One region of the Neobacillus sedimentimangrovi genome, then DNA from elsewhere that is predicted to be linked to it. Evidence: predicted binding sites of a transcription regulator. Region 1 holds the regulator's gene; each other region holds the start of a gene.
The links. The regulator Rex, encoded in region 1, represses fermentation and respiration genes when NADH is low (regulators of the CRP and FNR family bind a similar motif). The targets are predictions, from matches to a motif close to TTGTGAAATATTTCACAA.

Region 2: a site for Rex is predicted at 2,790-2,807, ahead of GZA11_RS03665 (TIGR04053 family radical SAM/SPASM domain-containing protein). Genes of this name have one in related genera too.
Region 3: a site for Rex is predicted at 1,874-1,891, ahead of nirB (nitrite reductase large subunit NirB). Genes of this name have one in related genera too.

What each region holds. Positions count from the first base shown of each region.
Region 1 covers NZ_JAAFZF010000015.1:4,857-9,149, forward strand. The annotation lists gene GZA11_RS07140 (ABC-F family ATP-binding cassette domain-containing protein) at 1-793, opposite strand, end outside; gene moaC (cyclic pyranopterin monophosphate synthase MoaC) at 935-1,423, shown strand; gene GZA11_RS07150 (redox-sensing transcriptional repressor Rex) at 1,453-2,109, shown strand; gene GZA11_RS07155 (YdiK family protein) at 2,254-2,454, opposite strand; gene GZA11_RS07160 (CPBP family intramembrane glutamic endopeptidase) at 2,454-3,176, opposite strand; gene groES (co-chaperone GroES) at 3,454-3,738, shown strand; gene groL (chaperonin GroEL) at 3,792-4,293, shown strand, end outside.
Region 2 covers NZ_JAAFZF010000005.1:53,510-57,802, reverse strand. The annotation lists gene moaA (GTP 3',8-cyclase MoaA) at 1-544, opposite strand, end outside; gene GZA11_RS03670 (Crp/Fnr family transcriptional regulator) at 831-1,529, shown strand; gene GZA11_RS03665 (TIGR04053 family radical SAM/SPASM domain-containing protein) at 1,584-2,708, opposite strand; gene GZA11_RS03660 (DsrE family protein) at 2,923-3,261, opposite strand; gene GZA11_RS03655 (metal-sulfur cluster assembly factor) at 3,283-3,591, opposite strand; gene GZA11_RS03650 (Cof-type HAD-IIB family hydrolase) at 3,886-4,293, shown strand, end outside.
Region 3 covers NZ_JAAFZF010000017.1:25,467-29,759, reverse strand. The annotation lists gene pruA (L-glutamate gamma-semialdehyde dehydrogenase) at 88-1,635, shown strand; gene nirB (nitrite reductase large subunit NirB) at 1,979-4,293, shown strand, end outside.

The sequences.
Region 1 (4,293 bases):
CATAGAGCTTCATTTCCCGTTCATAATTGGCCGCCTTTTGCTCTAGATATGAGCTATAATTGCCAATGTAGCGTTGGATTTGTGTGCGGGAAATTTCATATACTTGAGTAACGATTTTATCTAAAAAATATCGGTCGTGAGAGACAATTAATATCGCACCATCATAACCCTGTAAGTATTGCTCTAGCCAGGAAAGTGTTTCAATATCAAGATGGTTGGTCGGCTCGTCCAAAATTAAAATGTCTGGTTTTGTTAATAGTAGTTTCCCCAAGGCGAGGCGTGTTTTTTGGCCACCGCTTAAACTGGAGATCATGACAGACGAATCTGGAAAGCTTAAACCGTGAAGGACAGACCGTATTTCGGCTTCATATTGATAGCCACCCTGCTCTTTAAATGTTACTTGAAGCTGGTCATATTCTTTTAGGATTTTTTCATATTTTTCTTGATCCTCAAAAACACTTGGGTCAGACATTTGCTCTTCAAGTCTTCGCAAGGACTTTTCCATCGTGCGAAGCTCTTCAAATACAGTCAGCATTTCCTCCCAAATGGATAAATTGGATTCTAGTCCAGTGTTTTGGGCTAAATAGCCAATAGTGACATCCTTTGGTTTAATGATTTCCCCGCCGTCATAACTGAGCTGGCCGGCGATAATCTTAAGCAAAGTTGATTTTCCCGCGCCGTTTCGGCCAACAAGGGCGACACGGTCCCGGGATTGTAATTCTAGCTTTATATTCGATAAAATAAGGTCAGCACCATAATATTTTTGTAGTTGATTAACTTGTAATAAAATCATTATTTTCACCTCTATACATAGGAATAGTGTACCGTATTCCCGATTGGTCATCAATAAAGTAAAAAAATGTCATCATGCGTTCAAACTTACGCACACATATCGGTCAAAATATTGTATGATTTTATGGGAGGCTTTTTTTATATGGCTGAATTTACTCACTTTAATGAACAAGGCAGAGCAAAGATGGTGGACGTCAGCGAAAAGCCGGAAACGGCACGAACGGCCATCGCTTGTTCCAGTATCACTGTTAGCAAGGAAATTTATGATAAAATAGTAAACAATGAAATGAAAAAAGGCGATGTTCTGGCTGTGGCTCAAGTAGCGGCTATTATGGCAGCCAAAAAAACATGGGATATTATTCCAATGTGCCACCCAATTCCCTTAACAGGTGTCGATATTAGTTTTTCTTGGGGACAAATAGTGAACGGACAATATACTTTGCATATCGAAGCATTAGTTAAAACAAAAGGAAGTACAGGTGTAGAGATGGAAGCGCTCACAGCTGCTTCTGTTTGTGCTTTAACTATTTATGATATGTGTAAAGCAGTAGATAAAGGTATGGTAATTGGACCGACTTTTTTGGTAGAGAAAACTGGCGGGAAAAATGGTGATTTTAAAAGAGAAATGTAATGAATAATTTGTGCGGGGTGAAGGAGTATATGACAAATGAAACGACGAAAATACCGCAGGCAACGGCCAAGAGGCTACCCTTATATTATCGTTTCATCAAAAACCTGCATTCGTCAGGGAAACAAAGGGTCTCTTCGGCCGAACTTAGTGAAGCGGTAAAGGTTGATTCAGCTACAATAAGAAGAGATTTTTCTTATTTTGGCGCTTTGGGGAAAAAAGGATATGGTTACAATGTCAATTATCTGCTCAGTTTTTTCCGAAAAACGCTTGACCAGGATGAATTAACAAAGGTTGCCTTAATAGGGGTAGGGAACCTTGGTACTGCATTTTTACATTATAATTTTTTAAAAAATAATAATACAAAAATTGAGTGTGCCTTTGATGTAGATCCTGCAAAAATTGGTACATCTATAGGAGAAGTTCCGGTTTACTCCATGGATGAGTTGGAACGAATTTTGATGGAGGAAAATATCCAGGTAGTCATTTTAACCGTACCTGCAAATGTGGCACAAGTTATTACTGATCAAATTGTAAAAACGAATGTCAAAGGGATCTTGAATTTCACCCCTGCGAGGTTAAATGTCCCTCCGTCAATTCGCGTTCATCACATCGATTTGGCCATCGAGCTACAGTCATTAGTATATTTTTTAAAGCATTATCCAAATAATGAGGAAATAGAGGAATAACATTAAAAGGGCTTTTCACTATTAAAGTGAAAAGTCCTTTTCTTTAAATTGATAGAATTCTCCTAGGAATAAACAAGATCATGCCTTAATCAAAAGAAAAAGGTGATAGGCACAATGTAAATTTTTTACACGGTGCCTGTCACCTTATTTTTTGAGCTGATCCTTATATTTAAAATGAAAGTGGATCATTTTTAGGCCGGAGCCAAAATCAAAAGTGGCGAGGATGACCAAGAGATAGCTGAAAAAACCCCAGCCATTATTTTGGACATCCTCAATTGCAAAATAGGTAAATAAGCTTCCAAGTAGGAAGTAGATTAATCCGGAAAACAAAGGTGAACGTCTCATTAGAAGAATCCTCCGATAAAGTTTTGAACCGCTTCTGCCTCTTTAAGCAGTCGCTCAATGTCTTCTTTGTAAACAGACTGCACCAATACGACCAATGTATTCATCGATACATGGGCAAAAATCGGTACAAGAATGGTTTTAGTTTTTACATATAGATAAGCAAATGAAAAGCCCATTGAAGAATAAATGAGAATATGTACTGGCTCCATATGAACGATAGCAAAAATAACAGAACTAATTAATGCTGCGATAAAGAAATGAAACCTTTTATGTAAAGCTCCGAAAATAATTTTTCGAAAAACAATCTCTTCTAAAATCGGCCCAATAATACTGGTAACTAGGACGGCAAGTGGAAAGGTTTCAATAATGCCTAATATTTGCTGGGTATTTTCAGAGCCCATTTCAATACCGAGAAGATTTTCTATTATAGCAGCTGCATACTGGGCAAATAAGGCGAGAAAAAATCCTAAAATGGCCCACTTGATCAAGCTCCCCGCTGATAAGCTTCTTTCACTTTTCCCTCCAGTTCTTATTTCTTTTCTTAATATAAATAAAATAATGATAAGCGCAATAGTAAAACTAGCGATGAGCCAAATAGGAGTAGCTAATCCCGGATCCACACCCGTAAATTTAAAGCTAATCATCAATAAAGGAATCGCTACTAAGTTGGATAGATGCATACAAATATACACAATTAAAATAATCCAATATTCCTTTTTCAATAGTATGTCTCCTTTAGTTCTATTATTTTATTACCATTCTAACGTTAAAAGTCATTTAGTTTCAATGTAGAATACGTTTTAAAAAAGCGAAATAAATATTCAATTATTTACATACGATAGTAGGGTGGAAAAAAAATACATACTTTTTCAAAAAAATTTAAACATGATACTTGCAAAAGATTTTTAGATTCTTTATTATAATAATTGTGTTAGCACTCATTGAGTGTGAGTGCTAACAATGAATTATGAGCACATAGATTTGAGGAGGTTGTTTTTAGTGTTAAGACCATTAGGTGATCGCATTATCATCGAACTAGTTGAAACAGAAGAAAAAACTGCAAGCGGTATCGTTTTACCTGATACAGCAAAAGAAAAGCCTCAGGAAGGAAAAGTTGTAGCTGTAGGTACTGGCCGCGTGCTTGACAACGGTGAGCGCGTAGCTGTTGAAGTTTCTGTAGGCGATCGCATCATCTTCTCAAAATACGCAGGTACTGAAGTGAAATACCAAGGTACTGAATACTTAATTTTACGTGAAAGTGATATTCTTGCTGTAGTAGAGTAAGATTTAAGACTTAAAAAATAACAAGTTTCTAATATACGAGGAGGTTCTTTAACATGGCTAAAGAGATTAAGTTTAGTGAAGACGCTCGCCGTGCGATGCTTCGCGGTGTAGATACACTTGCAAATGCAGTAAAAGTAACTCTTGGACCTAAAGGACGTAACGTGGTTCTTGAGAAAAAATTTGGTTCTCCACTTATCACTAACGATGGTGTAACAATTGCAAAAGAAATCGAATTAGAAGATGCATTTGAAAACATGGGTGCAAAGCTTGTTGCTGAAGTTGCAAGCAAAACAAACGATGTTGCCGGTGACGGTACAACAACTGCAACTGTTCTTGCTCAAGCAATGATCCGCGAAGGCTTAAAGAACGTTACTGCTGGTGCGAACCCAATGGGCATCCGCAAAGGTATTGAAAAAGCAGTAGCTACTGCTGTTGAAGAATTAAAAGCAATCTCCAAGCCAATCGAAGGTAAATCTTCAATCGCACAAGTTGCTTCAATCTCTGCTGCTGACGAAGAAGTTGGCCAATTAATCGCTGAAGCAATGGAACGTGTTG
Region 2 (4,293 bases), on a different contig from region 1:
CCATTGGTATAATTTCTAAATCATTTAGGCCTTTTTTTACAACCATGTTTAATTTGACACCCAGCCCTGCTTTTTTAGCTGCCTCAATTCCTTCAAGGACAGGTGCAGTACCAATTCCACGGCCATTTATTTTTCCAAAAAGTTCATCATCCAAGCTATCTAAACTTATATTCACTCTTTTTAAACCAGCTTCTTTTAGTTTTGTAGCTAACTTAGGGAGCAGTACACCATTGGTTGTTAAACCTAGATCTTCAAGACCATTAATACAAGACAGTTTTTCAACTAGTACAGGCAAATCTTTTCTTAAAAGCGGTTCACCGCCGGTCAAACGAATCTTCTTAACCCCTAGGCTCACAAATATTTTTGCTAAACGCTCAATTTCTTCATATGACAACAGTGCACTTTTGGGAAGAAATTTAAAGTCTGGGCCAAACTGATCGGCTGGCATACAATATTGACAGCGAAAATTACAGCGATCAAAGACAGAGATTCTTAAGTCCCTTAATGGTCTATTTAATTTATCTTTAACAATGATTTTTTTCACTCGATCAACTCCATGAAATAAAAGAAGCTTTTACCTTATTGTAACAGAGATGCATATTTAATACTGTTATTTTATTCACTCTTGCTTCATTATTCTTTTTTTTGTAGTAATTAAAACTTAAATGATAAGTTTCTACCAAATTTTGTAATATCCATTAAAATTGTTATAAGTTTTCACTATATTGTCATTGTTTACCCCTATTAATAAGAAAATCCTGATATAAAATGGTACTAACGAATCATATTGTTAACACAAATTCAATAATTTTTTGTTCGAGGTGAACAGAATGACGACAACTTTGAAGCCTACGCATTCCATTGAAATAAAAGAGTTGCTTAAATTTGCTGACCGCAGATTTAGAAGTGAAAGAGGAAGATTTTTATTCCAAGAGGGAATGGTCGCTGATGAGCTTTATGTAATTATTTCCGGTAAAATACAAATTAGTAAAATTACATCTGATGGTCGGGAGCTATCCTTAAGAATATGCGGTGAAAATGAAATATGCGGTGAATTAACACTTTTTACCGATCAACCAAAATATTTATTAAGCGCGAAAGTCCTTGAAGAAGGTGAAATTGCCGCAATTAAAAAAGAAGTCATTGAAAGTGAGATTTTTCAGAATAGCAAGCTTGCCTTTGAGTTAATGAAATGGATGAGCGATCATTTCCGAAAAACTCAAACGAAATTCCGTGATCTTGTCCTGAATGGGAAACGCGGCGCTCTCTTTTCTACATTAATCCGAATGACAAATAGTTATGGTGTAAAAAAAGGCGATGGAATCTTAATAGATCTTCCATTAACCAATCAAGAACTCGCCAATTTTTGTGGAACTTCCCGTGAAAGCACAAACAGAATATTAAGTGAGTTAAAGCGCGATAATATCATTTCCATAAAACGAGGAAAAATAACCATATTAGATTTGCAGTATTTAAAGGATGAAATTGGCTGTGAAAATTGTCCAGCTGTTTATTGCAATATTGAGTAAGACGGGGAGATTCCCCGTCTAAAATATGAAAAAACAAAATCTCCCTTTTATCTCTTACTGGACTTGTTTTTCCCTCATAGACTTTGGAATATAAACACAAAATGGTTCACTTTCCAAATAATCTCCTGTCATCGCATATGCTCTAGACCGTGATCCACCGCAAACATAACGGAATTCACATACACCACATTTACCTTTAAACCCATCTGGATTTCTTAATGATTTAAAGATTGGTGATTCCCGATAGATTTCTGCTAATGGTGTTTCACGAACATTACCTGCTTTCACTGGTAGAAGACCACTCGGATACACATCTCCAATATGCGAAATAAACACAAATCCATTCCCATCATTTACACCTTTAGGTGCCCGACCAAGCCCATCAATAGACCCTGTTAATCCTTTTTCCGTCAATGCCGATAGATAACTAATTTCATCCGTCTGCATTTTTGCTTCACGCATTTTTTGCTGGATAACCACTCGGCGGTAATGCATGGCTTCCGTTGTTTTAATATCGAATGGCACTTTTTTGCTCAGTTCATAAAGCCAGCGAAGTACTTTTTCATGCTCCACAGGTGAAATCATGTCAGATGCCTGTCCTCTTCCAGTAGGAACAAGGAAAAACACACTCCATAACACACATTTTAATTCTTCAACCAAGTTAGCCATTTCATCGAGATGATCATAATTGTATCTTGATATAACCGTGTTAATCTGAATCGGCATTTCTAATTCATGCAAATATTTAATCCGTTCCATTGTTAAATCAAATGAACCGGATGTTCCTCTAAAATGGTCATGGATTTCCGCATTTGGACCGTCAATACTAAATGCCCAACGGGAAAGTCCGACTTCCTTCGCCTTGCGCATCGCTTCAAATGTTACGTTAGGTGTAGCACTTGGTGTCATGGAAACACGAATACCTTTTTCAACGGCATATTTGGCAAGCTCAAAAATATCTTCTCTCATTAGGGGATCCCCGCCAGTAAAAACAAGAAGCGGGTTGTTCATATCATATATTTGATCAATTAAATGTTTACCTTCTTCAAAAGTCAGCTCTCTTGGATCTCGAGTATATTGTGCATCTGCACGGCAATGCAGACATTTTAATTGACAGGCACGCGTTAGCTCCCATATAACAATAAATGGATCTTTATTAAAATCCCGGCTAAAATCCATGATGAAACGCCTCCTAATAACGGCTATCTTTAACCAATAGCCATAATTACTTCGTATTATAAAGGTGTTTATGTTAAAAAAAAGTGAACTATCTCACAATTATTGTTAAAGATATGGACGTTTTGTGAAGTGTCACAAATTTTTCGGTTTTCCCCTAATGAATTCATTGATATATCTTTAAAAATACAAAAAACAGCAGAAAATCTGCTGCTTTTTAAGAAATCGTTAATACCTCATATTTTGCTGCCAAGTCAACAAATTCAGCCATTCCACTAATTTTTCCGACAGCCAATTTATTACTTACTTTATAATGATCAGCACATGTTTTACATGCTAAGATTTCGACACCTTTTTCTTCCATTTCTTTAAGATGAACAGAAACTAAAGAATTCTCTGTCATCGTTAATACTCCGCTGTTCATACAAAATACAGCGACAGGAAGTTCTTCTTTTTGCTTTACAATCGTAAAGAAGGTTTCCAACACATTTTCACCTAAGGTTTTATCGCCATTCCCAAGTTGATTGGAACTGACTAAAATCACTTTGCCTTTCATATTTCTTCCTTTGGTCCCCCCTTAACGGATCCCTAAAGCGATTTTCGCGTAGCGGGACATCATGTCTTTATTCCATGGAGGATTCCAAACGATATTCACATCAACATCTTTAATTTCGGGAATATCTGAAAGCGCCCGTTTTACTTGATCCACAATCGTACCTGCTAGTGGGCAGCCCATGGAAGTTAATGTCATGGTAATAGTAACTTTCCCTTTATCATCCATTTCCACATTATAAACTAAGCCTAAATTAACAATATCAACGCCCAGCTCAGGATCAATAACCAGCTCAAGAGCACCCATTATATTTTCTTTTAAATCTTCATTCATTATTGATCACTCCTTATTAATTATCTGCAATAATTCCAAGTGGAAAACTTTGTATGAAAAAGAAAAGGAATAGCTCATTCTCCTACCTTTTTCTATCCACTTGTAAAGCTAGTATATCGAGTTTCCCAATGCTTTGGTGTGAATTTTTTTACAGTTTGGATATAAAATTGTTAACATAGTAACTATGAAAAGCATATTTTTAAAACCTTACTTATTTGTAGTGTAACATGAAGAGAATTATTTTCCTAAAATTTAGCATGAGAAAGTAAAATTGAAATATAAAGGAGTCTTTAAATGACAATCAGACACTTAATCGCATTGGATTTGGATGGAACATTATTAAAAGATGATAAAACGATTTCTGCGAAAACTAAAAACATCCTTAAAAAAGCAAGAGAGCAAGGACACATCGTGATGATTGCTACTGGCAGGCCTTTCCGCTCAAGTGAAATGTATTATCGGGAATTGGAACTTAACACTCCAATCGTAAATTTCAATGGAGCGTTTACCCATCATCCCCTTGATCCAAATTGGGGATTTTTCCATGAACCACTGGATATAAAAGTCGCAAAAGATATTGTGGAAACATGTAGAAACTTTCATTTTCACAATATTATTGCAGAAGTTATGGATGATGTATATTTCCATTACCATGACCAAAAACTAATTGAGATATTTAGTCTCGGAAACCCGAATATTACT
Region 3 (4,293 bases), on a different contig from region 1:
TTAAGTTCCCTTATTATTGAAGCGGCGAATAGATTCATGTAGAATGGACTTGTTGTAAACGTTTAATTACATAGGAGGGGTTTAGAGATGGTACAACCTTACAAGCATGAGCCGTTTACAGATTTTACAGTTGAAGAGAACCGTCAAGCTTATCTTCAAGGGTTAAAAACAGTAGAAGGATATTTAGGTCAAGAATATCCACTTATCATTGGCGGTGAGAGAATTACCACCGAGGAAAAAATCATTTCCTATAATCCAGCAAATAAAGAAGAAGTCATTGGCCGCGTATCGAAAGCTAATAAGGAATTAGCAGAAAAAGCAATGCAAGCGGCTGTTGAGGCATTTAAAACTTGGAAAAAAACAAAGGCAGAGTTCCGTGCAGATGTGCTTTTTAAAGCAGCAACAATTATCCGCCGCCGTAAGCATGAGTTTTCTGCTCTTTTAACAAAAGAAGCAGGGAAGCCATGGAAAGAGGCAGATGCTGACACTGCGGAAGCAATTGATTTCCTTGAATATTATGGCCGTCAAATGCTGGCTCTAAAAGATGGAGTGCCAGTAAATAGTCGTCCAAATGAATTTAACCGTTATCATTATATTCCACTAGGAGTAGGTATCATCATTTCTCCTTGGAACTTCCCATTAGCGATCATGGCAGGTACGACTGTTGCTGCTATTGTTACTGGTAACACGGTATTATTAAAACCAGCTTCAACTACTCCAGTTGTAGCAGCGAAGTTTGTTGAGGTAATGGAAGAAGCCGGTCTTCCTAAAGGGGTATTAAACTTCGTTCCAGGTAGCGGTGCAGAAGTGGGCGATTATTTAGTTGACCATAAGGATACTCGATTCATTAGCTTTACCGGTTCACGTGATGTAGGACTTCGCATTTTTGAACGTTCTTCAAAAATTAATCCAGGACAAATCTGGATGAAGCGATTAATTGCTGAAATGGGCGGTAAAGACACAATTGTCGTAGACTCCGAAGCTGATCTTGAACTAGCAGCACAATCTATCGTTGCATCTGCATTTGGATTCTCTGGACAAAAATGCTCTGCATGTTCACGTGCCGTTATTGTTGAAGATGTGTATGATCAAGTATTGAACCGCGTGGTTGAATTAACTAACGAGTTAACCGTTGGTGATCCAACAGAACAAGGAACTTTCATGGGACCTGTTATTGATCAAAACGCCTTCAATAAAATTATGGAATATATTGAAATTGGTAAGAGTGAAGGTAAGTTAATGACTGGTGGTGAAGGAGACGATTCCAAAGGATACTTCATTAAACCAACTGTGTTTGCTGACCTAGATCCGAAAGCACGTATTATGCAGGAAGAAATCTTTGGACCAGTAGTAGGCTTCACTAAGGCGAAGAACTTTGATGAGGCTATTGAAATTGCAAATAACACTGAGTATGGATTAACAGGCGCTGTTATTACTAAAAATCGTGCTCATATCGAAAAGGCTCGTGAAGACTTCCATGTTGGAAACCTCTACTTCAATCGTGGCTGTACGGGTGCTATTGTTGGCTATCAGCCATTCGGTGGCTTCAACATGTCTGGGACCGACTCAAAAGCTGGAGGTCCAGACTATCTATTACTACACATGCAAGCTAAAACAACATCTGAAATGTTCTAATTATAAGCGAACCTCTTCCCCAATGGCGGGAAGGGGTTTTTTTATTGATTTCATTTTGTCATGCTCTGTGAGTGCCAGTGATCTTCATTGGAGCCGTGATGGACAAAACATAAAAAGGTAAAAGCCAAAATGCCTATTAACATAGTTATGTAGTCAAAATGGCCATAAATTGAATACTAACTGTTTTTCATGGCAATTTCTCATTATGTATATACAGCTGTATGAAGTTTTGACAATAATGTGAAATTGTTCACAAATAATCTTAGCTTGTGATGAACTTCACAATATATTCATTGGTTTTCACCTTACAATAAAACTAAAAAAATATAGGGAGCGACCTAAGATGAAAAAATTGGTGATGATAGGCAACGGAATGGCAGGGGTTAGGACCATTGAAGAAATTTTAAAGCTGGAGCCCGAACAATTTGAGATTACCATTTTTGGAGAAGAACCGTATCCAAACTATAATCGAATCAAATTATCCAATATCCTTCAAGGAGATGTCCATTTTGATGATATAATCATCAATCCATTGGAATGGTATAAAGACAATAACATTCAATTATATACGGGTGAAGCAGTTGTCAAAATTGATACAAAGGCAAAGAAGGTATTTAGTGATCAAGGCCGTGAAGTCAATTATGATGAGTTAATTATCGCAACAGGATCAAAGGCTATTATTCTACCAATTCCAGGGGCAAATAAACAAGGTGTTACAGGTTTTCGTGATATAAAAGATTGTGAATTGATGATCAAATTAGCCAATCAGTATAAAAAAGCAGCCGTCATAGGGGGAGGACTTCTCGGCCTTGAAGCCGCAAGAGGACTCTTGAACCTTGGCATGAAAGTGGATGTCGTCCATCTAATGCCCCATTTAATGGAAAGACAGCTAGATCATGTTGCAGCATCCATGCTGAAAGCAGAACTTGAAGCCCAGGGCATGAATTTTTTAATGGAAAAAGAAACGGTGGAAATTTTGGGAGATGAGCGCGTAACTGGCCTCCGTTTTAAAGATGGTTCCCAAATAGAGGCTGATCTTGTAGTGATGGCTCTAGGAATTAGGTCTAATACAGAAGTGGCAAAAAACAGCGGAATTTATGTCAACCGAGGAATCGTTGTGAACGACTATATGGAAACGAATGTCCCTCATGTTTATGCAGTTGGTGAGTGTGCAGAGCATCGTGAAATTGTTTATGGGTTGGTGGCGCCATTATATGAACAAGCAAAGGTACTTGCAAACCACATCTGTGGCAAAGAAACGAAGCCGTACAAAGGATCAGTTACAGGTACTCAGTTAAAAGTAGCAGGGGTGGATCTTTTCTCTGCAGGAGAAATACATGAAGACAGCACGACGAAATCGATTATGGTACACAACGAGTATGAGGGAATTTATAAAAAAGTGTTAATAAGGAATAACCGAATTGTCGGGATTGTTCTTTACGGCGATACAAAGGACAGTACTAGACTGTTCCGAATGCTGACCAAACAAGAAGATATTAGCGGTATGACAAGTGTTTCTATTTTGCAATCGGAGTGTAGTGGAGCGGGCAATACTGGTGATGATGTTGCCTCCATGCCAGACGATGAATTAATTTGCGGATGTAATGGTGTTACGAAAGGAGTCATCGTTGAAGCAATAAAAACCAAAGGTCTTACAACATTGGACCAAGTTAGCCAGTGCACAAATGCCGGTCGCTCTTGTGGACGTTGTAAACCATTAGTTGCAAACATTCTCTCTCATACTTTAGGTAATCAATTTAACGAAAAAGGAGCCTCAAAAACTAGTATTTGCGGTTGTACCACTTTAAGCCGTGAAGAGATAATAGAAGAAATCAAGACAAAGGGCTTAACAAGTGTGAAAGAAGTGATGAATGTCCTAGAGTGGAATAATGAGGAAGGCTGCACCAAATGTCGTCCTGCCATTAATTACTATCTGGGCATGATTTACATGGATCATGGTATGGATGATCGTGATTCCCGTCTAGTTAACGAAAAAATGCATGCCAACATCCAAAAGGACGGAACTTATTCTGTTGTTCCAAGAATGTACGGCGGTGTCACGACAGCCAAGGATTTGAAAAAAATTGCCGAAGTGGCTGAAAAATATCATGTTCCATTAGTAAAGCTAACCGGCGGTCAGCGCATCGGTTTGTTCGGTGTAAAAAAAGAAGACCTGCCAAGCATTTGGAAAGACCTTGATATGCCGTCAGGATATGCGTACGGAAAAACACTACGCACTGTAAAAACCTGTGTTGGTTCCCAGTTCTGCCGCTACGGTACACAGGATTCTATGGCACTTGGCATCGAGCTTGAAAAGAAATTTGAACGGCTTGATACACCTCATAAGGTGAAAATGGGTGTATCTGCTTGTCCACGAAATTGTTCCGAAGCAGGAATTAAAGATATTGGATTTGTTGGAATTGACGGTGGCTGGGAGATCTATGTCGGAGGAAATGGTGGGGTTGACCTTCGCCCTGCAGACCTGTTATGCACCGTGAAGACCAAGGAAGAAGTAATGGAAATCACAGGTGCCTATCTTCAATATTACCGTGAAACAGCGAACTATTTGGAACGGACTTCCAAATGGCTGGAGCGTGTAGGCTTAAAGCATGTGCAAGAAGTATTGGCCGATAAGGAAATGCGCAAAGCCTTAAACGA